DNA from 2 places in the Thalassotalea atypica genome. Region 1 is predicted to be linked to the other one. Evidence: predicted binding sites of a transcription regulator. Region 1 holds the regulator's gene; the other holds the start of a gene.
What was found. The regulator LexA, encoded in region 1, represses DNA repair genes until DNA is damaged. The targets are predictions, from matches to a motif close to TACTGTATNNNNATACAGTA.
Positions count from the first base shown of each region.

Region 2: a site for LexA is predicted at 5,319-5,338, ahead of recA (recombinase RecA). Genes of this name have one in related genera too.

Region 1 is NZ_AP027364.1:246,276-258,669, reverse strand. Features, by position in the region: gene ctaD (cytochrome c oxidase subunit I) at 1-295, opposite strand, end outside; gene coxB (cytochrome c oxidase subunit II) at 308-1,855, opposite strand; gene lexA (transcriptional repressor LexA) at 2,290-2,904, opposite strand; gene QUE03_RS01115 (alpha/beta hydrolase family protein) at 3,012-4,970, opposite strand; gene QUE03_RS01110 (NAD-dependent epimerase/dehydratase family protein) at 5,087-6,109, opposite strand; gene tviB (Vi polysaccharide biosynthesis UDP-N-acetylglucosamine C-6 dehydrogenase TviB) at 6,127-7,404, opposite strand; gene QUE03_RS01100 (right-handed parallel beta-helix repeat-containing protein) at 7,483-8,721, opposite strand; gene QUE03_RS01095 (polysaccharide lyase) at 8,806-10,245, shown strand; gene QUE03_RS01090 (PQQ-dependent sugar dehydrogenase) at 10,266-12,377, opposite strand.
Region 2 is NZ_AP027364.1:3,735,329-3,747,722, forward strand. Features, by position in the region: gene QUE03_RS16965 (phosphoheptose isomerase) at 1-281, shown strand, start outside; gene dolP (division/outer membrane stress-associated lipid-binding lipoprotein) at 284-856, shown strand; gene QUE03_RS16975 (hypothetical protein) at 932-2,011, opposite strand; gene QUE03_RS16980 (methyl-accepting chemotaxis protein) at 2,587-4,125, shown strand; gene recA (recombinase RecA) at 4,249-5,271, opposite strand; gene mutS (DNA mismatch repair protein MutS) at 5,609-8,173, shown strand; gene QUE03_RS16995 (hypothetical protein) at 8,176-8,610, shown strand; gene QUE03_RS17000 (L,D-transpeptidase family protein) at 8,627-9,400, opposite strand; gene QUE03_RS17005 (C40 family peptidase) at 9,397-10,824, opposite strand; gene QUE03_RS17010 (M15 family metallopeptidase) at 10,922-11,623, shown strand; gene QUE03_RS17015 (5-oxoprolinase subunit C family protein) at 11,636-12,394, opposite strand, start outside.

The DNA.
Region 1 (12,394 bases):
CCAAACCTGTAAACGCCGGCATAATAGCGCCAAAAACCATGATCAAACCGTGAACAGTGGTCATTTGGTTGAAAAAGTCTGGCTCGATAATTTGCAGACCCGGTTGGAACAATTCAGCGCGTATTACCATCGCCATTGCCCCACCCGTTAAAAACATAATAAATGAGAACCACAAATACATTGAACCAATGTCTTTATGGTTAGTGGTATATAGCCAGCGTTTAATGCCTGTCATTTTATGATCATGATGATCGTCATGCTGGTGCTCTGAGTCGTTAATAACGTCAGTTGTCATACTAATTCCTCCCTACTTCGCACTTGCAGCATCAATATCTGCTGGCTGGACTAAATCACCGGTATTATTACCCCAAGCATTTCGCTCATAGGTGATAACTGCGGCAATGTCTGTTTTGCTTAATTGGCCCTTAAATGCAGCCATTGCTGGATTTTTACTACTGCCATTTAAAACCATATCAATATGAGCAGTAACATCACCCGTGATGATTGGGCTGCCAATTAATGATGGAAATGCCGGAGGTAGCCCAGCACCTGTAGGTTGGTGACATGCAACACATGCTGTCATATACACCTGTTCGCCTTTCGCCATCAATTCATCCATGCTATATGTTCTGGACAAATCTTCACTTGGTTCAGCTTGTGCTTCAACGGCTGCCTTTACTTCTTCAACTACGGCCATAGACTCTGCTTTTGGCATCGCACCAGCAACAGTATTTACATCCGATGCTTGTACTAAATCTCCCGTGTCATTACCCCAAGCATTACGCTCGTAGGTCACGACCGCTGCGATCTCTTTTAACGAAAGCTGCTTACCATAGCCTTGCATCCCTGTACCGGCTTTCCCGTTAAAGACCATATCAATATGCTCTGATACAGGGCCGGTAGTTGCAATAGGACTGCCTTTAAGCGCAGGGAACGCCGGCGGTAAACCTTGACCTGAAGGCTGGTGGCACGCAGCACAATAAGCGGTGTAAGTGGTTTCACCCAATTGCATCAACTCGTCTTTTGACATAGATGCATTAAGTGATTGTGCTTCAGCTTCTTTTGCCTTAGCAATTAATTGCTCTTGTTCAACTAGCCATGCAGCGTAGCCAGCTTCAGATTTAACTTCAACCACTACTGGCATATAGCCGTGATCTTTACCACAAAGCTCTGCACACTGACCACGATAGACACCTGGCTGATCAACAATGGTCCATGCTTCATTGATAAAGCCAGGGTTTGCATCTTGCTTCACCGCAAAAGCAGGTACCCACCAAGAGTGAATAACATCATCTGAAGTGATTAAGAATCTCACTTTTTTATTGACTGGAATAACGAGATGCTTATCAACTTCAAGCAGGTAATTTTCCCCTTTTTCAGTTGATTGACCATCGAGGTTGTCGTATTGGTCGCGAGGGGTAGAGAGAACAGAATAGAATTCAATGTCTTGATCGAAATACTTATAGTGCCATTTCCATTGAGAGCCGGTGACTTGTATGGTGATATCTGAATTGTCATTATTCTCCATCTCAATCAATGTGCTTGTGGCAGGAACCGCCATCGCAATGAGAATAACAATTGGTATTGCCGTCCAAAGTATTTCAACTTTCGTACTTTCATGAAAATCAGCAGGCTTTACCCCTTTCGATTTACGATGAAATGCCATCGACCAAAACATAGCACCAAAGACTATGACACCTATAGCTGTACAAATGTACAATGCCAGCATATGAAGATCATATACTTCCTTACTTACCGCAGTTACGCCTTCAGTAAGGTTTAACTCCATCTCGGCCCAAGCTGAACTGGAAAGCAAACTCCCCAACAACAGCCAACCTAGGTTACGTCTTTTCACTCGACATCTCCTCTACCCTTTTTAACACAGAAACAGAAAAACAGAGCGAAAGATACAGCTTTCCGCAGGGCGTAATTTCTGTTTAATTTTGGTTGAAATTGTGATGTAAGATGAGATTAGCGCACTCACATCTATTCTTATTATTTATGTTTATTTTCCACTCTAGAATTACTTAATTTTTATACAAGGTCTAGTGTTTTGTTGATTCAAGTCAAAGTTTTTCCTTATAAAACATATGAGTAAAAACTCTAACGAAGATAGAGTTAAAGCTCAAAAAACAGACGCAGCCTGTATCTTTATTGACCAGGAAGATTCTAAGAGGAAGAGATAGTGAGGAAGAAAATAAAACTTTAGAAAAAGAAAAATAATAAAAAAGGGCTTTAAAATAAGCCCTTTTAATGGTTAAAAAACAACCAAGCGCTGTGATTAATACATTACATCCAATCGGCTGCTCTGATCACCCCAACAGCAATACCTTCAACATTGAAGTGCTGGTTAGCTAAATCCACTTTAATCGGTGAAAAATCTTCATTTTCAGCATGCAAATATACGATATTTCCATCGCGTTTAAATCGTTTGACAGTGACATCCTCTTCAACTCGCGCGACGATCACTTGACCATTTTTAACATCAGTTGTTTGGTGAACCGCAAGGAGATCACCATCTAGAATGCCTATATCCTTCATGCTTTCGCCATTTACCCGCAGTAAATAATCTGCTGCTGGATGGAACATATTGCCATCAATTTTATAATGTTCTTCTACATGTTCTTGAGCAAGAATAGGCTCACCGGCTGCAACGCGGCCAATAAGTGGAATACCTTCAGCCTCTATAAATTCTTCTGCTAAACGAATACCTCTAGAGGTGCCGGGCAGCATTTCAATATACCCTTTTTTAGCCAGCGCTTTTAAGTGTTCTTCCGCTGCATTAGCGGATTTAAAACCAAAAAAATCAGCTATTTCAGCACGCGTTGGCGGCATACCTGTTTCGGAAATTTTATCTTTAATCAGATCAAATATTTGTGACTGACGCGTGGTAAGTGCTTTCATCCTGAGCCTGTTATTTTATACAGCATTACTGTCAGTATATACAGGCCCATGATAAGTGCAAGCACTTCGTTAGAGTTTAATTGTCGTTATCGTTTCAAAGTAGGTCATTAATGGCCCACTTCTGTATTCAACTTACTATTTTCATCGATATGAGTATTGATAAATTTTAGCGATTCAAATAAGAATTTATTTCGTGATTGCCCCTTTGATAACCAGTGGTCTTCACCTTCTAGTTCAATAAACTTGCTATCTTTGTCCCCTAGTGAGACCAATTTCTTGTAAAACTTCTTAGATTGAAATAGTGGAACAACAGTATCTTCAGTCCCATGCATAAGCAGTACCGGTAACGTCTTTTTTGAAACGAGATGAAATGGAGATATTTTGTGTAGATCTTCAAACGCCGTTTTACCTATGTTTTTGCGCCAGTAGCTAAAACCTGATTTTTGTTCCTTAGCATGCAAATACATATCACCTAAATTACTAACGCCAGCAAATGAGACGGCGCACTGATAAAGCTTGTATTTTACGGTTGCGCTGAAAAGTGCAACATATCCTCCGTAACTGCTACCCACCACACATATTCTTTTGGGATCGACAAGCCCTGCTTCAATTAATGAATGAACACCTTCGTCAATATCATCCTGCATCCGTTTGCCCCATTCACCATGACCGCTTCTCTTAAATTTTTTGCCGTAGCCAGCAGAGCCGCGATAATTGGGCTGAAACACGGCAAACCCCTCTGAAGCATAAAATTGTCTGATCCAATCAAAGCTCATCACGTCCCGCATTTCTGGTCCTCCATGTGGAAGAACGATTAATGGTGGCTTTTGTGCGTCACCTGCAGGCATTGTCAAAAAACTATGGATCTCGACATCATCAGATGTTTTATATCGATAACTTTTAACATGGCCTAATGCGGATTTGTCCTTTATGGGGAAGCCTTCCGCAAGGGGCTGTATGCTGCCGGCTTTTCTATCATATAAGGTAAAGCGTTCTGGGTATTTTTCACCTGACAGGTAGATAATAAATCGCTCTTTATTTCGGTCATAAGAGGTAATATCAATCTGTGCATGCTGATAAGTTGCCTTTAAATCTGCCTGCACTTGCGCTAGTTGCTGGTCAAAGTAGTAGTATTCTGGATAGTCTTCAAATGACACAACCCCCACAACTTGCTGGTTATGATAATCCCAAATAGTATCTTCGATATCATAGGGTGCATTTTCTATCACAACTTCCGACTGGCCTACCACACCCTGTTCTACCTTCGCTTTCACTAAAATGGCTAAGTCATCATACTGCCAATAATAAATGGTTTTTCTGTCAGGGCTCATATTGACGATGACGGGCTTAAAGTTCTCTTCCTTACCGCCTTTTATCGTGGTTAATCGAATGAAATCATGCTCTAAATCGCTACGGTAAAAATTGACCCATTTGTCTTTCTCCCCTAGGTATCTTTGATAGCTATAGACCTCACCATTATCATCAGTCAGCCAGTCTTCTGCATTATGCTCTTCAAATATTCTTTCATGGTCGCCATCTGATAAGTCAATCCTATAAAGCGCATTCAAGTGCCGATAGGGAAATGTCACTAATATGTGCTCTTCATCATTTGGCAGCTTACTGACTAACGTAGGCGAGCCAATATACTTTCTAAAGCTATTCCCTTTAAACAACCAAGTCACTTGATTCGATTTAACATCTAAAATGCCTTTACGATGCATAGTAAAAGTCTCAAAGTCGCCTGGAGAATATTGTGTGGTTGATAATGACAGTAAAAGATGCTGATCACTCACCCAAGTGAAATGTCGTATTTCAGCTTCCTTCATGCCGAACACTTGTGGTTTCGCTTTACTGGTCAATGATTGGCTGACTATGGCGTATTTACCATTCATATCACGCATGTAAGCAAAGTGATTGCCAGACGGTGAAATTTGAACTTGAGAAACAAGCGGTAGACGCCCAAAAACATCCGCATTGTCAGCAAAAGTCATAGTAGGCATTACGCACATTAGCAATAATAGCACGAGGTTTTTCATCATCACTCCATGATAATTGTAAAATTCCATTTGTTTCATTATTGACGAAATCATTTATAAATCAATAACTTTTTTAAAATACACTGGCATGTATTCAGACATAAAAAAAGCGTCTTAATGACGCTTCTCAAATTTTAGAATGCAAACTACTCTACATTATTCAAATACCAGGGCATTGCTTCTTCTATGCCCTGTTGAATTCGAAACGTAGGATCGTATCCCAATTTAGTTTTAGCTTTTGAGACATCTGCTTGTGAGTGGCGCACATCTCCCGCTCTAAAATCACGGTACTGAGCTTCTTTTTCTACGGCAACACCATTTGAACCTAATGCTGATTTTATCGAAAAATATAGATCGTTAAGTGTGGTTCTATCACCAACAGCAACATTATAAACTTCGGCTTTGACATCATCAGATGCCGTCGCCGCAAGAAGATTCATTTGTACCGTATTGTCGATATAGCAAAAATCTCTGCTAGTTTCGCCGTCACCATTAATAAACACTTGCTCGCCTTTAATCATCGCAGCTGTCCATTTAGGGATTACTGCCGCATAGGCGCCATCTGGGTCTTGTCGACGACCAAACACATTGAAGTAACGTAGACCTATGCATTTGAAACCATAAGTGCGGCTATAGACGTCAGCGTAAAGCTCATTAACGTACTTAGTTACCGCATACGGTGATAACGGGTTACCAATGTTTTCTTCAATTTTAGGCAATGCCGGATGATCACCATACGTTGAACTACTTGCTGCATAAACAAAGCTACTTACTTCATTTTGTTTAGCTGCTTCTAGCATATTCAAAAAACCGGTCACATTCGCAGAATTGGTTGTAATTGGATCGGCTATTGAACGAGGTACCGAGCCTAAAGCCGCTTGATGAAGCACGTAGTCGACTTCTTGAGTTGCTTTCAAGCAGGTATCAAGATCGCGGATATCGCCTTCTATGAAGGTAAACTTTTGCCATTGTTTGTCAGAGACTAAGCCTTTTACTTCATCTAAATTTTTCTGATAACCAGTAGCAAAATTATCTAAGCCAATAACTTTCTGATTTAACCTTAGCAAGGTTTCTAACAAGTTAGAGCCTATAAATCCGGCTACCCCCGTCACTAACCATGTTTTAGGCTGTGAGCTTAATGAGCCCCTGATCTGTTCAAATTTATTCACAATTATTCCTAGGCCAATTACAGGCGCATATCAACGCTGTCTTTAGGTAAAATACACTTTAAATCATAAAGCACATGAGTCTTTTTACCGAATCTATGTATTGCCTCTATGCCCATCTCTTTAAACTGATTGTGAGCAACGGCCATGATAATCGCATCATAATTATCAGGTTTAGGATTAGGTGTTAACTTGATGCCATATTCTTCTTGCGCTTCTTCACACGCACAAAGAGGGTCTACAACATCCACATTAACATTATATTCTTTAAGCTCTTCAACGATATCAATCACTTTGGTATTACGTAAGTCAGGGCAATTTTCTTTAAACGTTAACCCCATTACCAACACTTTTGATTGCTCCACTTGGATGCGTTTTTTAAGCATACCTTTTACTAATTCAGACACGACGTAATGTGCCATACCGTCGTTTAGTCGACGTCCCGCAAGTATCATTTCAGGATGATAGCCAACCGCTTGCGCTTTATGGGTTAAATAGTAAGGGTCAACACCAATACAGTGACCGCCCACTAATCCCGGTCTAAAGGGTAAGAAATTCCACTTTGTACCAGCAGCTTCTAGAACTTCGAGAGTATCAATGTCTAGACGATTGAAGATAATTGATAACTCGTTAATGAGCGCAATATTAACGTCACGCTGTGTATTTTCTATGACTTTAGCAGCCTCAGCCACTTTTATGGAGGACGCTTTGTAAGTACCTGCGGTAATTATTGAGGCATATAGCGCATCTATTTTATCGGCAATTTCTGGCGTTGAGCCGGACGTCACTTTTAAAATACTTGGGAGGCGATGAGTTTTATCACCTGGATTTATTCGCTCAGGTGAGTAACCTGCAAAGAAGTCCTGATTAAGTGTTAATCCAGATACCGCTTCAAGGATTGGCACGCAAGTTTCTTCAGTCGCGCCAGGGTACACGGTAGATTCATAAACAACGGTTGAGCCTTTTCCAATCACAGAGCCTAGCATTTCTGATGCTTTGATTAGAGGCGTTAAGTCTGGTTGGCGATGCGCATCAATAGGCGTTGGTACAGTGACAATATAAAAATCACAGGATCTTAGCTCTTCAACATTGCTCGCATACGTCAGTTGCGACGCCTGCTTTAATTCTTCTGTTTCTACTTCAAGCGTTCTGTCAAATCCATCATTAAGCTCTTGAACTCGGCTAGCGTTGATATCAAACCCTATCGTTTGATACTTTTTGCCAAACTCAACTGCTAGAGGTAAGCCTACATAACCTAGGCCAATAATTGCAATTTTTACATTTTCAGAAAAACTCATCGACTTCTTTATCCTTAAAGTGAATTTAAACATTCATTCACATTATTGTTACACAAGGGTATTACAAACCAAACAATTTTATTCGATGATATTATCATCAACAGTTATAGTTGCTCCATCTCTTGCTTTGACGCGTCCTTCAATAACATTGCCGCGAATCTCTGCACTACTTTGCTCAAAACGCACGTCAACGCCTAAACTTGAGCGGATAGCATTATTTTCTATTAGCGTATTGTAAGATTTATTAAGGTAAATGCCGACATCGTTTACACAATTCAAAATAGTATTGTTGCGCATTACACCATCGGTGTGCTCGTATTCACATTTTTTATCTGCACAAAACTGCCCACCAGTTCCTCCATTGCCGAATGATAGACCAATTCTGACGTCCATTGGTGACGTATGTGGGACACGCCACTCACACATCACCACATTATTTTCAAAAATTCCTCCTATACCACCACCTTTCATGTAGGCTCCGTAAGTCGTCCCAAACCCTTTCTTGCCATACTTACCAAAATCTGCAATAAAGTTATTTTTGACGATCACATAGTTACCACCAACAAGATCTATCGGGCTAGCAGGACTGTGCGTATTACGCTTCCATTCATTGTAAATATCGTTGTTCAGAATCAGTAAATTATCTGGGTATTCAATTTTTCCTTGCGCATTAGGCTTACCATTCGATTTAATATGTGAATTGAAATTAATAAATTTATTGTTCTTTATTTGTATATTATCGGCATCACCCACGATATGTATTGCGTGCTCAATTGAACCATCCTTGCCTTTAACCCCTTTAAATATCAAGTTCTCTATACGCCAGTTCTTTCCTTGAATTAGTAAACCTTCAACTGAATTAGAACGTAATACTGCATCCCCTAGCGTATTTGCTCTCAATGTGATTGGACGTGCGAACGTACCAGAGTTTTTGAGGAGTAGATATCGAGAAGTTACGTCATAAATTCCAGGGCTCAATAAGATCGTCTGACCTGGCTTCACATTTGTTATAGCCTGCTTAAGTTCCTTGGTGCTTGTAACAATGGTACTATTAGGTCCTAGCTCGTTGCTCAAATTACTTTGCGCACCCACACCGTCTATGTGATCGGGCTTATTATAAAGTTCAGGAGATGGATATACCGAAACGAGTTTTTGAACAACCTTTAAGATCAACTTGTGCAGGCCGTCATTTTGACTAACGTTTATATGGGCATATTTTTTAGCTTTAACTAACAGGCCTTCAAAGCTTTCATTCAACGTTTTTTCAATTGTAAAAACAATTAGAAATAGAACAACAATCATTCCTACAATTTTCATGTTAAATAATTTAAGGTTAATAGAAAGATATGCACAGTTTAACTGGGTATTATTAAAATAGAAGGGTTTTCATAAGGATAGAAAATGAAACCAAACATTTATCTTATGTATTTTAACCTATTGCACATTTTGTCTTTTCCCTTAATGGCTATTGAAATCGACGAATCGGTAACATTTAAGCAATTTAGCAGCCAAGCAAAAATTATTTGGCCATATAGCAGCTTCGATAAATACATTGCCTCAAATAAAACAGAAACACTTGCTGAATTCCAAATACGCGATACCGATACTGCAAGAGAAGAAACATTAGCGCTGGCGGTATTTTCACCTGCCCCTATTATTAACCTATTGATAACTGCAGAAAAGGGCATATTCGATATTTACTCTAAAGAAAGTGCTGATTCGCGAGCCGCAACTCTGACCATCAAAACGGCACAACAGCGCCTTGTTTTATCAGCTAGTGTCGATACCTACCTCCTTAAAGGCAGCAGAAAGTCGCTTGGAAAAAAGAAGCTTATTAAAATAGGCTCAGGAAACAAAGCAATCATAACCTTTAAGCTCCCAACCAATCTCCATACAAGAGAAATATTATCCGCTGAACTCACATTACCACTGACTAATCGTCAGTATGGACATTCTACGGGGGTTGTCCGCCAGTTTTTTTCGCCAAGTTATACAACTTATAAAGAACAAGGCTTATCGCGAGCGTATTTTTATGATGAAAAACTTGAGCAGCACCCTAGCGTATTTCTAGTTGATAATTTTGAAGAGCAATCTTGGATACAAAATACGTTGACTAAATTAAAGCTTGCCGAGCCTAAATGGAAAACTAAACTCGTCATGGCTGATCAGAATAAAGCGAAATTTATTGATACTCAAAGTAAGTATTCGGTAGAAGTCCCTTTTACCACAACAAGAAATTTGGCGACTAACTTAGATTTTTATTTTAAAAAAGAAATAGGCTACGAACCAACAGAGGCCTATTTTCGTTACTATTTAAAATTAGCCGAAGGCGCTAATATTTCAGGGGGCGGAAAGATGCCAGGATTTGGTGGCACATATAATAAAGCTGGCTGGGGTGGCAGGGGTAATAGTGGCACAAATGGTTGGTCTGCCAGAGGGAGCTTTTTTAATACTATCAACAATGATAAGAGCCCTTGGGATCAACACATGCCCATTGGCCAATATATTTACGAAGTAGGAAAAAATAAATATGGCCAAACCATTTCTTACGGACACCCACTTTCAACCATAAAGCCAGGCAAATGGTATTCCGTTGAGCAAAGACTAAAACTTAATACACCCGGTAAAAAAGATGGCATTTTAGAAGCCTGGATTGACGGCAAAAAAGTATTCTCTCGAACAAACGTGCACTTACGGGATGTACCTGACTTAAAGATAGAAAAAATCTGGTTTAATTTTTACTTTGGTGGGGTAGATAAACCCAAACAGGATTTCACCATGTTTATTGACAATATTGTTATCGCTTCACAATATATCGGCCCTATGTTTACCGGCCACTAATACAGTGACCGGCGCGTCAATTAATGATGGTGATGCTTAGCAGGTAACGACTCAATATAAATAATTAAGTGCTCTATTTCATGCGGTTTTAAAAAGCCTTGCCAAGGGGGCATTAAAGGACTTTTACCTGTTTGAGCTCCACCTTTGTTCACAACCTCTAACATCTGCTTTTTAGAAGTCTTAAAATGATATAACGGTGAGGTAAAGTCTGGCAAAGCTACTCCTAAGTGGGCAGCATCAGGGCTATCACCATCTCCTTTTACACCATGACAACGAGCGCAATTAACATTAAACAATGCTGAAGTAATCTGCTCATCATAATCTTTTGGAATTTCCTCTTCTTTCCCTTCCTCAACAGTAACAGTTGCCTCTGAAGCTTTAACCAACTGTAATACTTCTCCACTTGGCTCGGAGGCAGCACCTAAAGTCGTGATCAAAATTTCCCCACCACGAAGCTGAGTAACAGACGAAACACCTCGCTGCGCGTATTGGTTGGCACGAGCTAAAAATTCAACATTCTCTACCTTTCTTGATGCCGCATCAAACGCAAATATTTTGGCCGAGTAATTATCGGCAAATATATATTTACCTTTTAGTTGATCATAGTTATCAGAGCGATTGACCACCCCACCAATCACTGCTCTATCATAAGCCGTATGCTGATAAGTATAGACTGGACCTTTATCAGGCAGCCCTAAATCATTGGCTTGCGTTCCTTTATCATTGTCTCCTTCTATCTTTGGAAACTCATAATGAAATCCTTTTTCTACAAGGTTGATCTCTTCCCATACGGTTGAACCAACATCACCTACCCAAAGGTCGTTGGTTTCCACATCAAAACTGATCCTAAAGGGATTTCTTAAACCCAATGCCCAATACTCGTGTCGGATGTCTTCACGGCCAATAAACGGATTATCCTTAGGCACCATGTAATTTGCAATAACACCATGCTTAAATGGTTGCGCTGGGTTGCTCAATTCTTCATTCATATCTACATCTATGCGCAAGATGCCTGAACGCATGGTTTCTTGATAAGACTTAGCCACCTTAGGATGAACGCCTTCGCCCAGTGCCACATATAAAAATCCATCAGGTCCAAACTCAACCGAACCACCATTATGAAAACCACTGTCTTCACGGTGTAAATCAAGCACCGTCTGACCCGAGTTATTTCTCTCTTCTAATGACTGTTGTGACAAATCATATCGAGTTAATCTATTACGCTGATATCCCGTTGGTCTTGTGTCGGTGAAATAGACATAAATATAAGGTTTCCTAGAATCCGTATGATTAAAATTAAATGCCGGGTGAAATGCTAATCCAACCGCACCATTTTCAACTTCCACCTCACCAAGCTCACTTGAAATATCCAACATCAATTCAGGCTTAGCTTCTGTAACAGCGTTAATCTTATAAATTTTTCCGAATCGCTCTAACACATAAATGTTATTGTCATCATCAGGAGCTTGTTTCGCCAAAACAGGCTGATGAAAAACCTGCCCTGGAATGAAGTTTTTAAATCCCCAATCTGTTTCAGCAACCGGGTTAAACCAAATACGTACCTGAGTAATCTTATTGGCTATGTCTCTATCACTTGAGAAAGCTTTACCCAAACCTAAAGGCACAAGGAAATAAACCAAAGCGAGCACACCTGAAACTGATAAAAAACGTTTAATCAAAGTACCAAAAAACTGAGCAACACCGCTCTCTTTGTTGTGTACAAGAATGATCACCCCCAATATCCAATACAATACAGTGGAAAATAGCCCTACCGCAGCAATAAACTGAGGGTCATAATTAATAGTGGTCGCTAAAAATATATATAACGACACTGTCGTATAAGCGAATAAGTAATGTATATACTCATTCATAAAGCGTTTGAGCGAAGAAAAAGCAGCCTGTTTGTAGATAAGGTTAGAGGCAATAAGCTGCAAAATATAACCAATAAAAAATATTGTCAGTACCTGAATATAATCGCTGTGGCTAACGTAAACGTCGGGGAGATGAATAATAGCTTTAGGTATTAAGGAGTACTCTCGGGTAAAATGAAACCCTAAAATACCAGCTAGTACAATCATCACAAGCTGCAATATCCCGTATACTATCATTTGACTCATCTGATTTTTTTGCACTGTCTGTCCTTGAATAA
Region 2 (12,394 bases), 900 kb from region 1:
GTGCCTTAGGTAACGCTGGCGATGTGTTACTTGCCATTTCTACTAGTGGTAATTCAAAAAATGTCATCAAAGCTATTGAAGCAGCCGTGGCACGTGATATGCCGATCATTGCCCTGACAGGTCGAGATGGTGGTGATATTGCTGGCTTATTAGGTGAGAACGACGTTGAAATTAGAGTCCCACATGCAAGAACGGCTCGTATTCAGGAAGTGCACTTACTTGCTATTCATTGTTTGTGTGAAATCATTGATACAACATTATTCCCTGAAGGAGACTGCTAACAATGAAGTTCACTAAGCTTGCCGCTTCGCTAGCTATTATCTCACTACTTCAAGGTTGTGTTGCTGCCGCTGTTGTCGGGGTTGTTGGCGGCGCATCTGTTGCCTCAGATAATCGTACCGTAGGCACTCAAATTGATGATCAACAAATTGAAATCGTAGGTTATGCCCGTTTAGCGGAGCACCAAGGGTTAAAAGAAAACGCGAACTTGCAGATCACGGCAGTTAATGGCTCAATTTTACTCGTCGGCCAAACCCCGAATACCTACTTACGTGATGAAGCAATCAAGATCCTTAAAGCTGTCAACGGTGTGGAGCAGATTCATAACCAAGTACGAATTGGTAATGAAATCTCAGTCACCACTAAAAGTAATGACTTATGGCTCACCTCAAAAGTAAAAACGGCCTTGTTTGGCAACGACAACCTTGATGCTACTAACATTAAAGTTGTCACTGAAAATGCAGAAGTATTCTTAATGGGATTAGTCACCGAACAGGAAGCAACAGAAGCAGTTAATGTTGCTCGCAATATCAGTGGTGTAAACCGTGTCATTAAAGCTTTTGAGTATGTAAAATAATGCTCATTTGTAGATATAAAAAAGGCCTCAAAAGAGGCCTTTTTTATATCTACAAATGAGCATAAAGCGACAAATTTATAACTGTTGTTTTTTATCTATCGCTAGCCATAAAGCTTTGATATTGGCTTTTGATGTCTGTTCAAAGTTTGCTAAGCCATCGGAAGGCCATACTAGCGACAACATCAATTTTTCAAGCCGGTCATTTTCCAGATATATATGACTAAAGCGAGGATATTCCTTTGACATCTTCGCTAGGTGAGCAGACATCATGTTCATAACATTTAAATGACTTTCTTTACTTTGCATCACTATTTTTTTTGCTACCGGCTCAACTTTCTTTGACCAGACCTCATCTAAACTTTGTCGTCCTAATTGATTACTTAACAATGACAATAAGTACTTATTTTGTTCACTCATATGCTGAAACGCGGCAATGAGTTGCTTTTTGTAAAGCCATAGCAGTACTTGAGCAATATCCTTATTTTCCTCAGAATATGCTTTTTTATCGATAACATTGTCATTTGTCGTAATGGCATTTAATGCGACGATTGACGTAATAACTTGTTCATTTAGCTGAAATTGCGTAGCAAAGTTTTTCGCTATGGCTTCGATTTGAAAACCATTTAAACTTTTATCACCATGGACACTATTGAAGGATCGGATGTACTGAGAGAGCAATAAATAAGGCTTAATATGTTCAAGCTTCATATTAGTTTCGTAAGTGTTAACGTGGCTGGGTGTCGTTTTCATTTTATCGACTAAAAATTGCTTTTCTTGCGCAAGGGCAGCTAAATTTTCCTTTATCACACTAGCCAGCTTTTCTTTATCTGATATATATTTACGAATAAAACTAAAGGATGAATTATTCGGTGAGAATTTGATAATCTCCTTTAGAGTATCATCACTTATACCCGTAAGGTTTTTCGGTTTATCCATTATCTGTAAAAGAAAAGGTAATAATTTTTCTTTTTGTGCAGCAAGGTCACCATAGGTCTCGATATCTAAACTTGAAAGCTCATCAATAAAACGCAGTTGTTCAGTTAAATTTCCTGAAGACAGCGCCGATTGGTAATTACTCTCTGCTATTGGTGTTTGAATTGCATCGCAACCGGATAAAGCAATAATCGATAAAAATAGAATTAGAACGTTCTTCATTGGACTCTTTTTAGTTAGGTATGTCACAAAAAGCTGCGCAATCATAAGTAAAATAATAACAAATAAGTAGTTTTTTATTATTTTTGTTTTTACCTTACATATAGCCCTTGTCCATTGTTATTGACACTCTAAAAAGCTATCTCTGTTTCAATCCCTTTGTTCTCTCCCCAACTAATGAAAGATTTGTTGCGTACGGTTCTTAAATTTAACCTTACTTTTATAAATCAAAGAATTAAGTTCGCTACACTTTGAAGTTAGTAACTAATAGCTATTAAAAATGTCAACGCATACATTTACGCGGTATATGGACTGACAATCGCTATGTAAAATACCAATGTTCAGAAATACGCGTTTAATGGATTGGTTTATACCATTTAAGAGTAACAAGTCTGTATCAACCTAACGAGATTGAATATGGTGTCCTATACTATGTACTGACAGCTATAAAACGACTCTCATATTAATGATTTAAAACAATATATTATTAGTGCTATTGATTAATTTGAAAGGATTATTGCTCGATCAATAGATGTAAGTTAAGGGGTATTACATGGAGGTATATTGAGAGGTTTTAGATGAGCAAAGAAGAACTATTTTCAGATCATGAAATATTACTATCAACGACAGATTTAGACAGTAATATAAAGTACGCAAACAAAAGTTTTTGCAATATTGCAGGGTTTTCTTTAGAAGAAATGAAGGGCAACCCACACAATATGGTACGCCATCCCGAAATGCCTAAGGCTGCCTTTAAAAATATGTGGGAAACAATTAGAGCAGGCGAATCTTGGATGGGTCCCGTCAAAAACCGATGTAAAAACGGGAATTATTATTGGGTTAATGCGTTTGTTACCCCGATAAAAGACGAGTCTGGTCAAATACACGAATATCAGTCCGTTCGTACGCTACCGGACCGAGAGTTAATATCACGTGCCGAAAAACTCTATGCGCAACTGAATCAAAATAAGCCACCTCTACAACTGAAATTTCAAACGGATATTACTGCATGGCTCCAAATAGCGTTACTACTAATGGTAGTGTTATCAGGCATGCTTATTTTTATGGGGAGTAACCTTTTAGCAAGTATCCCTTTATGTTCCGTGTCATTAGTGAGTAGTCTGTTTTTTTATCAATGGCGCATGAAGTATAAAGTCGTCGTCAGTAATGCAAAAAAGATCTTTGATAACCCATTAATGAGTTACCTATATTCAGACAACAATGACGACATCGGCGCTATAAATCTCGCACTTCAAAAGAAAAATGCAGAAATTAAAGCTATCGTAGGCAGAGTCAGTGATGATTCTGAGTCCATAGTTGATACCGCAAGCCAGTCTGCAAACCGCGGTAGCGATGTCGCAAATATTTTAGGCGAACAACGCGCACAAACCGAGCAAATTGCCACAGCTATTAGCCAAATGTCTTCAACCATACAAGAAATAGCTCAAGTGGTCACACTGGCCTCTCAATCGTCTCAGCAAGGGCTAGACATTAGCCAAAGCGGGCAGTCTGTTGTTGCAAAAACTGTAGATTCAATTAATGAGCTTTCCAGTCAACTAACAGAAGTAGACGCGGCAATAAATCACTTAACTAACGGTAGCCAAGCAATCGAAACTGTTTTAAGTGAAATCAGCAGTATTGCTGATCAAACCAACTTATTAGCACTAAATGCAGCGATTGAAGCAGCGCGAGCCGGCGAACAAGGACGAGGATTTGCGGTTGTTGCTGAAGAAGTAAGAGCGCTTGCAATGCGTACTCAACAATCGACAGAGGAAATCAGCAAATTACTCACTCAATTAAGAAATGAGTCAGAGCTTGCCACGAGCGCAATGACTCGCGGTAATGAGCTGTCAAAAGTGTGTGTAGGGCTTGCTGAAGAAACAGGGAATTCACTGTCAAAAATCAATAACGAAGTGAATGAAATTGCAAACATTAACATACAAATAGCGACCGCTGTTGAGGAACAGTCGGTTGTTGCTGAACAGGTCAATCAAAATATCGTTACTGTGAGTGACATGTCAGCAAAAAGTGAAGAGCATGGCCGTGAAGCAGTTAGTCTAAGTGACAATTTACTTAAACGCCTTCATGAGCAAAAAGGGTTAGTATCACAGTTTTAAGATTGAAATGACTGAAGGAAGATTGTCGCCACATGATCTATCCCTGAATCTTGTTGAATGGCTAAACAAAAACACCGACATTTCGTCGGTGTTTTAATATTAGAATTCTTCTTTTAAGAGCGCTTATTCAGTAACCGCTTCAGCTTGATTACTTGATGCTTTATTTAAAAATATTTCACGTAAGCGGTCATCAATTTCTTTCGCCATTTCCGGGTGTTCTTTCAAGTACTTAGTAGCATTGGCTTTGCCTTGGCCAATTCTGTCGCCATTGTAGCTATACCAAGCGCCGGCCTTCTCAACCATTTTGTTTTGTACGCCTAGGTCAATTAATTCACCTAAGCTGTTAATGCCTTCACCATACAAGATTTGGAACTCAACCTGTTTAAAAGGAGGAGCAATTTTATTTTTAACCACTTTAACACGAGTTTCATTGCCGACAATTTCATCGCCCTGTTTAACCGCGCCAATACGTCGGATATCTAGACGAACAGAAGCATAGAATTTTAATGCATTACCACCAGTAGTTGTTTCTGGGTTACCAAACATCACACCAATTTTCATACGTATTTGGTTGATGAAAATCATCATAGTATTCGATTGTTTCAAGTTACCCGTTAGCTTACGCATTGCTTGTGACAACATACGTGCTTGAAGACCCATATGTGAATCACCCATATCACCTTCGATTTCTGCTTTTGGTGTTAATGCCGCAACCGAGTCAACAACAATCACATCAACCGCGCCTGAGCGAGTTAACATGTCACAAATCTCTAGCGCTTGCTCACCAGTATCCGGTTGAGAAACCAAAAGCTCATTGATGTTTACACCAAGTTTTTCGGCATAGATTGGGTCTAAGGCATGCTCAGCATCAACGAATGCACAGACTTTACCGTTACGTTGCGCTTCAGCGATAACTTCTAACGTTAGCGTTGTTTTACCACTGGATTCTGGACCGTAAATTTCAACAACACGCCCCATTGGTAAACCGCCAGCACCTAGTGCAATGTCTAGTCCTAATGAACCTGTCGAAATCGTTTCAACATCCATGCTGCGGTTTTCACCTAATTTCATGATTGAGCCTTTACCAAATTGACGTTCAATTTGACTAAGGGCAGCAGAGAGTGCTTTTTCTTTATTATCGTCCATTTATCGCTCCGGATAATTTGTTAACTTCGTTTCAATGATTGCAAGTATACTGTATGACCGTACAGTATCAAGTTTTTTTATAATTTTTTTTATTCCACAGAGTTTTTTCAATTGACGATACTTTTTAGCCATTGATATAAAAGGGAAAAATTGGACTCGATAACTTTTTCAAAAATCACATCAAAAAGTTATACTTTGGAAAGAAGACGTCAATAGCACAATTTGTACAGTAGTTTTTTTCTAGCGTATTTTGATAAAAATAATTGAGTACCTGTCATTCCCTTATGGCATAATCAACGCATTAATTTATCCCTCATTCACAGCGCTAAAATAATCGATGACTAAAGCAACTCCAGATTTATCAGCTCACACCCCAATGATGCGTCAATACCTCACCATAAAGGCAGAATTTCCCAATATCTTGGTGTTCTATCGCATGGGTGATTTTTACGAGTTGTTTTTTGATGATGCAAAAAAAGCATCAGATTTAATGGATATTTCCCTTACTGCTAGAGGAAAAAGTGGTGGCAATGCCATTCCTATGGCCGGCGTACCCTATCACGCGGTGGAAACTTACTTGGCTAAGTTAGTTCAACTTGGCGAGTCGGTTGCCATATGTGAACAAGTCGGCGATCCAGCGACAAGTAAAGGGCCGGTAGAACGTAAAGTTGTACGTATAGTAACGCCGGGGACTGTCAGCGATGAAGCGTTGCTAAACGATAGGCAAGACAACTTAATTGTAGCTATTTGCGAAACCAAGCAGGGATTTGGCTTATCGTATTTAGACATGACCAGTGGCCGCTTTGTGATTACAGAGCCACAATCACAAGAACAACTACAAGCAGAATTGCAACGACTGTCGCCAGCGGAACTTCTATACCCTGAAAATTTGTCCTGTCCACAACTATTGGATAACTACAAAGGTTTACGTCGTCGTCCTGAGTGGGAATTTGAGTTCGATACCGCGACAAAATTACTCAACAAGCAATTTGGCACAAAAGAATTAGCTGGGTTTGGTGTCGCTGATAAAGTACGTGGTATTTCTGCTGCTGGTTGCTTATTTCAATATGTGCAAGACAGTCAACGAAGCGCCTTACCGCATATTCGCTCAATAATTTGCGAATCTTCTCAGCGTGGCGTGATTTTAGATGCTGCAACACGTCGTAACCTAGAGCTTACTCAAAACCTGCAAGGTGGCTTCGAAAACACACTAGCCTCCGTGTTAGATAAAACAGCGACAGCCATGGGTTCTCGTTTGTTAAAACGCTGGCTGCATTTTCCTCTGCGCGATATCAATGTGCTGCACCAACGCCAAAATGCGATTTCGTCTGTCATTCAAGATGAGCTATCGTTTGAATTACACAGTTGCCTTAAAGGCATTGGTGATATTGAACGCATCGTGGCACGTATTGCCTTGCGCTCTGCTCGTCCTAGAGATTTCGCCCGATTACGTAACGCCTTACAGCAACTACCGCACCTGCAAGAATTATTGACACAAGCTCAAGGCGAGCACTTGACGGAAATTGCTCAGCACACCTTGCCAATGACAGATGTTCAACAGTTGCTAGAATCAGCGATTATTGATAATCCACCTGTATTGATCCGTGATGGCGGGGTAATCGCACCGGGCTACCATGAAGAATTAGATGTTCTAAGAGATTTAAGCCAAGGCGCCACTAACTTTTTAGAGCAAATTGAACAAAAAGAAAAAGAGCGTACCGGCATTCCTACCTTAAAAGTGGGCTATAACAAAGTACACGGGTTCTTTATTGAAGTGAGCAAGGCACAAGCAGGACAAGTACCTAACGAGTATATACGTCGTCAAACACTAAAGAACAACGAGCGCTTTATCACCGAAGAGCTAAAAGCACACGAAGAAACTGTATTAAGCGCACAAAGCAAGTTCTTAGCCCTTGAAAAGCGTTTATATGAACAGCTATTTGATCAAGTATTACCGCACTTAGTAGATCTTCAGCAACTTGCAGACGCCATTGCTGAACTGGATGTACTAAACAACTTGGCTGAGCGCGCAGAAACACTGAGTTATGTTAAGCCGATAATTGTTGATGAAAAAGGCATTAACATTGAAAGTGGTCGCCATCCAGTGGTTGAGCACATGACCGATGAAGCGTTTATCGCCAACCCTGTTGTACTTGATAAGAACAGAGAAATGCTCATTATCACTGGGCCAAACATGGGTGGTAAATCGACCTACATGCGCCAAAACGCCTTGATCGTATTAATGGCACACATTGGTGCCTACGTGCCGGCAAATGCAGCGAAAATCGGTTTAGTTGATCGCATATTCACAAGAATTGGTGCTTCTGATGATTTAGCTAGTGGCCGCTCAACCTTTATGGTAGAGATGACCGAAACAGCCAACATTCTCCATAATGCCACTGAGCGCAGCCTAGTGTTGCTCGATGAGATTGGCCGTGGTACCAGTACATACGATGGTCTTTCTTTAGCGTGGTCTTGTGCTGAAATGCTGGCGTTAAACACCAAAGCATTCACCCTATTTGCCAGCCATTATTTTGAATTGACCTTACTTGCAGAGCAAATTGACACCTTAGCGAATGTGCATTTAGATGCGATAGAACATGACGACAACATTATCTTTATGCATACAGTGCAAGAAGGTGCAGCTAGCAAGAGTTTCGGGTTGCAAGTGGCGCAATTAGCCGGCATTCCAAAACCTGTAATCACGCGAGCAAAACAACGCTTAGCCGAACTAGAAACACAAGCGCCGCCAACGATTGCTAGCGAGCCAAAAGCTTTTGAACAACTGGCCTTAATGGATGTTGAGCATCCAGTGGTTGAACAGCTTAAACATATCGATGTTGATGACTTATCGCCACGCCAAGCACTTGATTTACTGTACAAACTTAAAAAAGAGTTATAACAATGCCTATTTCAAGTGATTTACCTATAACCATCAATGCTGATCAAGCATTGATTCAGTCGTTAGGATTATCAGGTGGATTGCTTGAAAAACTTGAAGCATGGGCAAACTTTTCAACGTTAAAAGCCAATTGGTATGGCGATGACAGCAAAACTATCTCAATTAAAGTTACGTTGGTCAGCCAAGCGTTTTTTGAGCAACATTTCCAATTGAAAACAAATGATAAGTGGCAACTTAATACTCAAAGTAATACCGCTTTATCTAGCTCAGCCAGTCAAAAAAAACATAGCGTATTTATGGCGCTGTTAGACATCAGTGCCACGGCTAATAGTGCTAAATGGGTTGAGTCAAACATCCAAGGACAACTACAGCATCAACTGCAATTGTTTTTGAATGAACTTGCACAATCTCTCGGCCTTGATCCTGTCATTGACTAGACAACGACCAACAGACCTAGAACAATTCAAGTTTGGGCAAATCCCATATCGACTGAAATTTCTGGTACTGCCTTTTAGTTAAGGTCACCAATACTGGCTGTTTGCTGGCATCTAACCATGCGAGTAAACGATCCATTTGCTTTTCAGGCATGGCTGTACAACCTGCTGTTGGTTTGTGTGAAGCCCGCCAAATATGCATAAAAATACAACTGCCGTTCGGTGCAATATTATTGGGGTTGTGGTGCACAACAATGCCCTTTTTATACAAATGATCATTGCTATGGATATCACGGCGCATAGGCTCAGAGCTGCCTTTTACCGCTGACTTACCTACGTCATCAGTAGAGACTATTTGGTTGTATAAAGGAGAAGCAACAACATCCATACAATAGTCATTTGCTGTCATTGGAGTGTATTTAAGTTGTGTATTTAAGCCACTAAGATAGCCAAAAGCATCGCCTAAACGAAAAACCCCTGCCGGCGCTTTGCCATCACCTTCAACTTTCTGATTACCCGATTGTTCAGGATGCAATCCTTGTCCCCACGCAATACCCGTGCGGCCAACAACAATACCCGTTTTGATGCCCTGTGCTTGCCACTGATTGTTAGCCGCTAGTGTAAAGGTGGATAGCTTTCCTTGTGTAGCTTGTTCATTTTCAGTAATAACGACCACCAGTTGTTGAGTTTTTTCATTCAAAATGGAATAACGATTTTCTTTAGCATTCAGCCCAATATGAGCAAACAATAATAAAAAAGCCACCCCCAACAACACTCCTTTGCAATTGCTCATTTACCCAACCTCTGAATGTTATACATAGTAGAAATATAATGTGTAAACGGTAAGATTGGCGTAACAGATACACCATTGAGCACACCTTTAACTTGAGTAGCGCTTTCTTTAGCTACGTTATCCGTTTGATACTGTAAGCCGTACACATCATGAATAATAAAAGGCTGTTTCGCCTCATCATAACCTATGACCATAGCGACATGGCCTGACAAATAAATTAAGTCCCCCACTTCTAATTGAGCTAATGCATTTTGCTTAACTTCTATCGAATCTTGTTTTGTAAATCGCGTATTGATGCCAATCTCGCCATAGCCTTGCTGGCTAGTATTTCTCGGCATGTGCAAACCAAAGGTTTTAAAAATTTCACCGATAAAGCCGCTACAGTCACGGCCATTAAAATCATGCCCCCAACCATAGCGTTCACCTAAGAATTTGAAACTTTGTTTGATCACATTAGAATGACTAAAAGGTAAATAACCTAAGTTCACGTCAGCCGATTTTGCAATGAGTGCAGGTACTATGGCTAGCTTGCCGGTTGGCAAACGAGATGGCAGTATAACAACATGACTAGCATAAGGGTTCTGACCCGATAGTTGGTATTGCGCAAATTCCTCATGGGAAAGCAGTGGCAAACTAACCCCCATGTCTAATTGAAGTTCAGAAACTTGTTGATGACTAGGGTTGTAGTTGGTGAATACTTTAGCTCCCGTAACAATGAGCCTAGATTTTTGCGATATATATTCATCGACTTGTGCTTTGCTACCTATCGCTATCGCAGAGGTTTCCAGCCACGCACGGTAATGGTAGTTTTGTACAAATGCCCATTTTTTGTCTTTGCTGTAATGCAGCACTGCTACTGCTTCTCCTGGAAATACCGCTGTTTCTTGAAAACGGTCCAGATCCGTATTGATGTCTTTTTTAAATACTCTGTCTGTCGTTGGAAATGTACGTAGGCTGGCCCTTTTAGTGACTAAACCAAACGCTATGGTTTGTTGTTTGCCAATATCGGTTAATGCCATTTTGTCGATATAATGCTGATAATCTTTGGCGCTGAGCTGTTGTTTATTTTGATAATAACGAGGCGCGCTTGCTGGCTTACTGATGCGATTAATCATCGCTTTAATTTTGCTTCCTTGTATTTGCTCAGAATACGTCAGTGGATTCTTTAAATAGCGCTGTGAGTCATACTGTTTTTGATTATATCTGTTGATTTGTTCACGCGATAACATTAAGTCATCAACAGAGGTATTTTTAGTCGAAGATGCCTGATTCTTTTGAGTCAGCCAATATTCCGGTGTTAGTTTTTGCTGCGTAACCTGTGGCACGTTGGTGAACAAAGAAGGCGCTGTGTTGGCAAGAGCTGTATTGGACAACAGTAGTGCGCTTGCAAATAGGCTAATAAACTTAACAGTAAATGAGTGCATTGTTTTTAATAATTATGGGGAGAACGATATTAGCTTCATCATCCATAAAAATTAGCGTAATGTAAAATCAATGGATAACTTAAATATTTAGGATGATATGACGAATAATTCAATACCGTTAATTTTATTTGCGGCAGCGACAATGCTAATGCTCCCCAAAATAGCATTAGCGCAGCATGAAGATAAAGATCAATTTATCGACATACAAACAGTACTTTCCACACTGAAATACGACATTAAATACTACAGTAATGACAATTTTGTTGGTACACGCATTAACGGGTATCAAGCGGAAAAATGTTTTATTGATAAGCGTGCTATCGCCGATTTAAAAAAAGCATCCGACGCTTTGAATCAGCAGGGTTTTCGTTTTAAGTTTTTCGACTGTTATCGTCCTGAACGCGCCGTTGCACATTTTATGCATTGGGCCAAAGATCTCACGGACCAAAAAACCAAGACGCAATACTATCCCAACATTGATAAAGACACGTTAGTTGGCCCTTACATTGCGGAAAGGTCAGGCCATTCTAAAGGCTTTACCGTCGACTTAACCATTGAAAAATTACAAAACGGTAAGTGGACAGAGGTCGATATGGGCAGCGCTTTTGATCTATTTGATGAAAAATCTCACACCCTATCCCCCTTAATTAGCAAGCAACAACAGCAAAGCCGACTCTTTTTAAGAGATCATTTAGCACAGCACGGTTTTAAGAACTATTCGTTGGAATGGTGGCACTATACCTATAATAAAGTGCCAAAATCACAAGCAAGCGAAGCTTATGACTTTGTGGTGAAATAAACAGGAAAGGCGTTAGCCACTAGAAGGTTGAAAACGTTTTAACTGTATTGATTGGCGTTGACTTTGAGCCTCTATCAGCAGTTGCTTTGCATGCTCAGCGGTTATTTCTACAAAATTAATTTTCGCTCCCTGACCACATTGCGCCAATTTGTCTCCATCCAATGAGAAAATGCTACCAAGTTTAGGGTAGCCCCCTAACGTTTGGCGATCATTGAGTAAAATAATCGGTTGGCCATCTGGCGGAATTTGAATAGCACCATAGCAAATGCCTTCAGATTTCAACGCCTGTACGTTTGAGTGAATTTGAACTCCGTGTAATCGATAACCCATACGATCAAATTGCTTTGACACTAGGTATTCATTGTTGAAAAACACGTCACGTTCATTTTTTTCAAACGCTTGATATTGATAACCTAAAACAACCCGAATAGTCACCGTTTGGTGATAACGAGGGATATCCATCACGCCTAATGCAAAGCATTTAACATGAGTAGTTTTCTTTTCACCATTTGTTATTGTTGATAAAAGATCACAACCGAGTTCGTCGCCTACTTTCAATGCTTGCCCGTTTAGTCCCCCCAATTGCTCTCTTACCACGGTTGAACAACTACCAAATTGAGGCTCAAACTTAAACCCTCTGTGAACACCAAAATAGGATCTAAGACCCGATTTAGCATAGCCCACTGCTATAACGTCGCCAGATTTCACCTGATGAGAACACCAATTCCGCTGTAATTGGCCATTGATAGTTAACGGCATATCTGCCCCAGT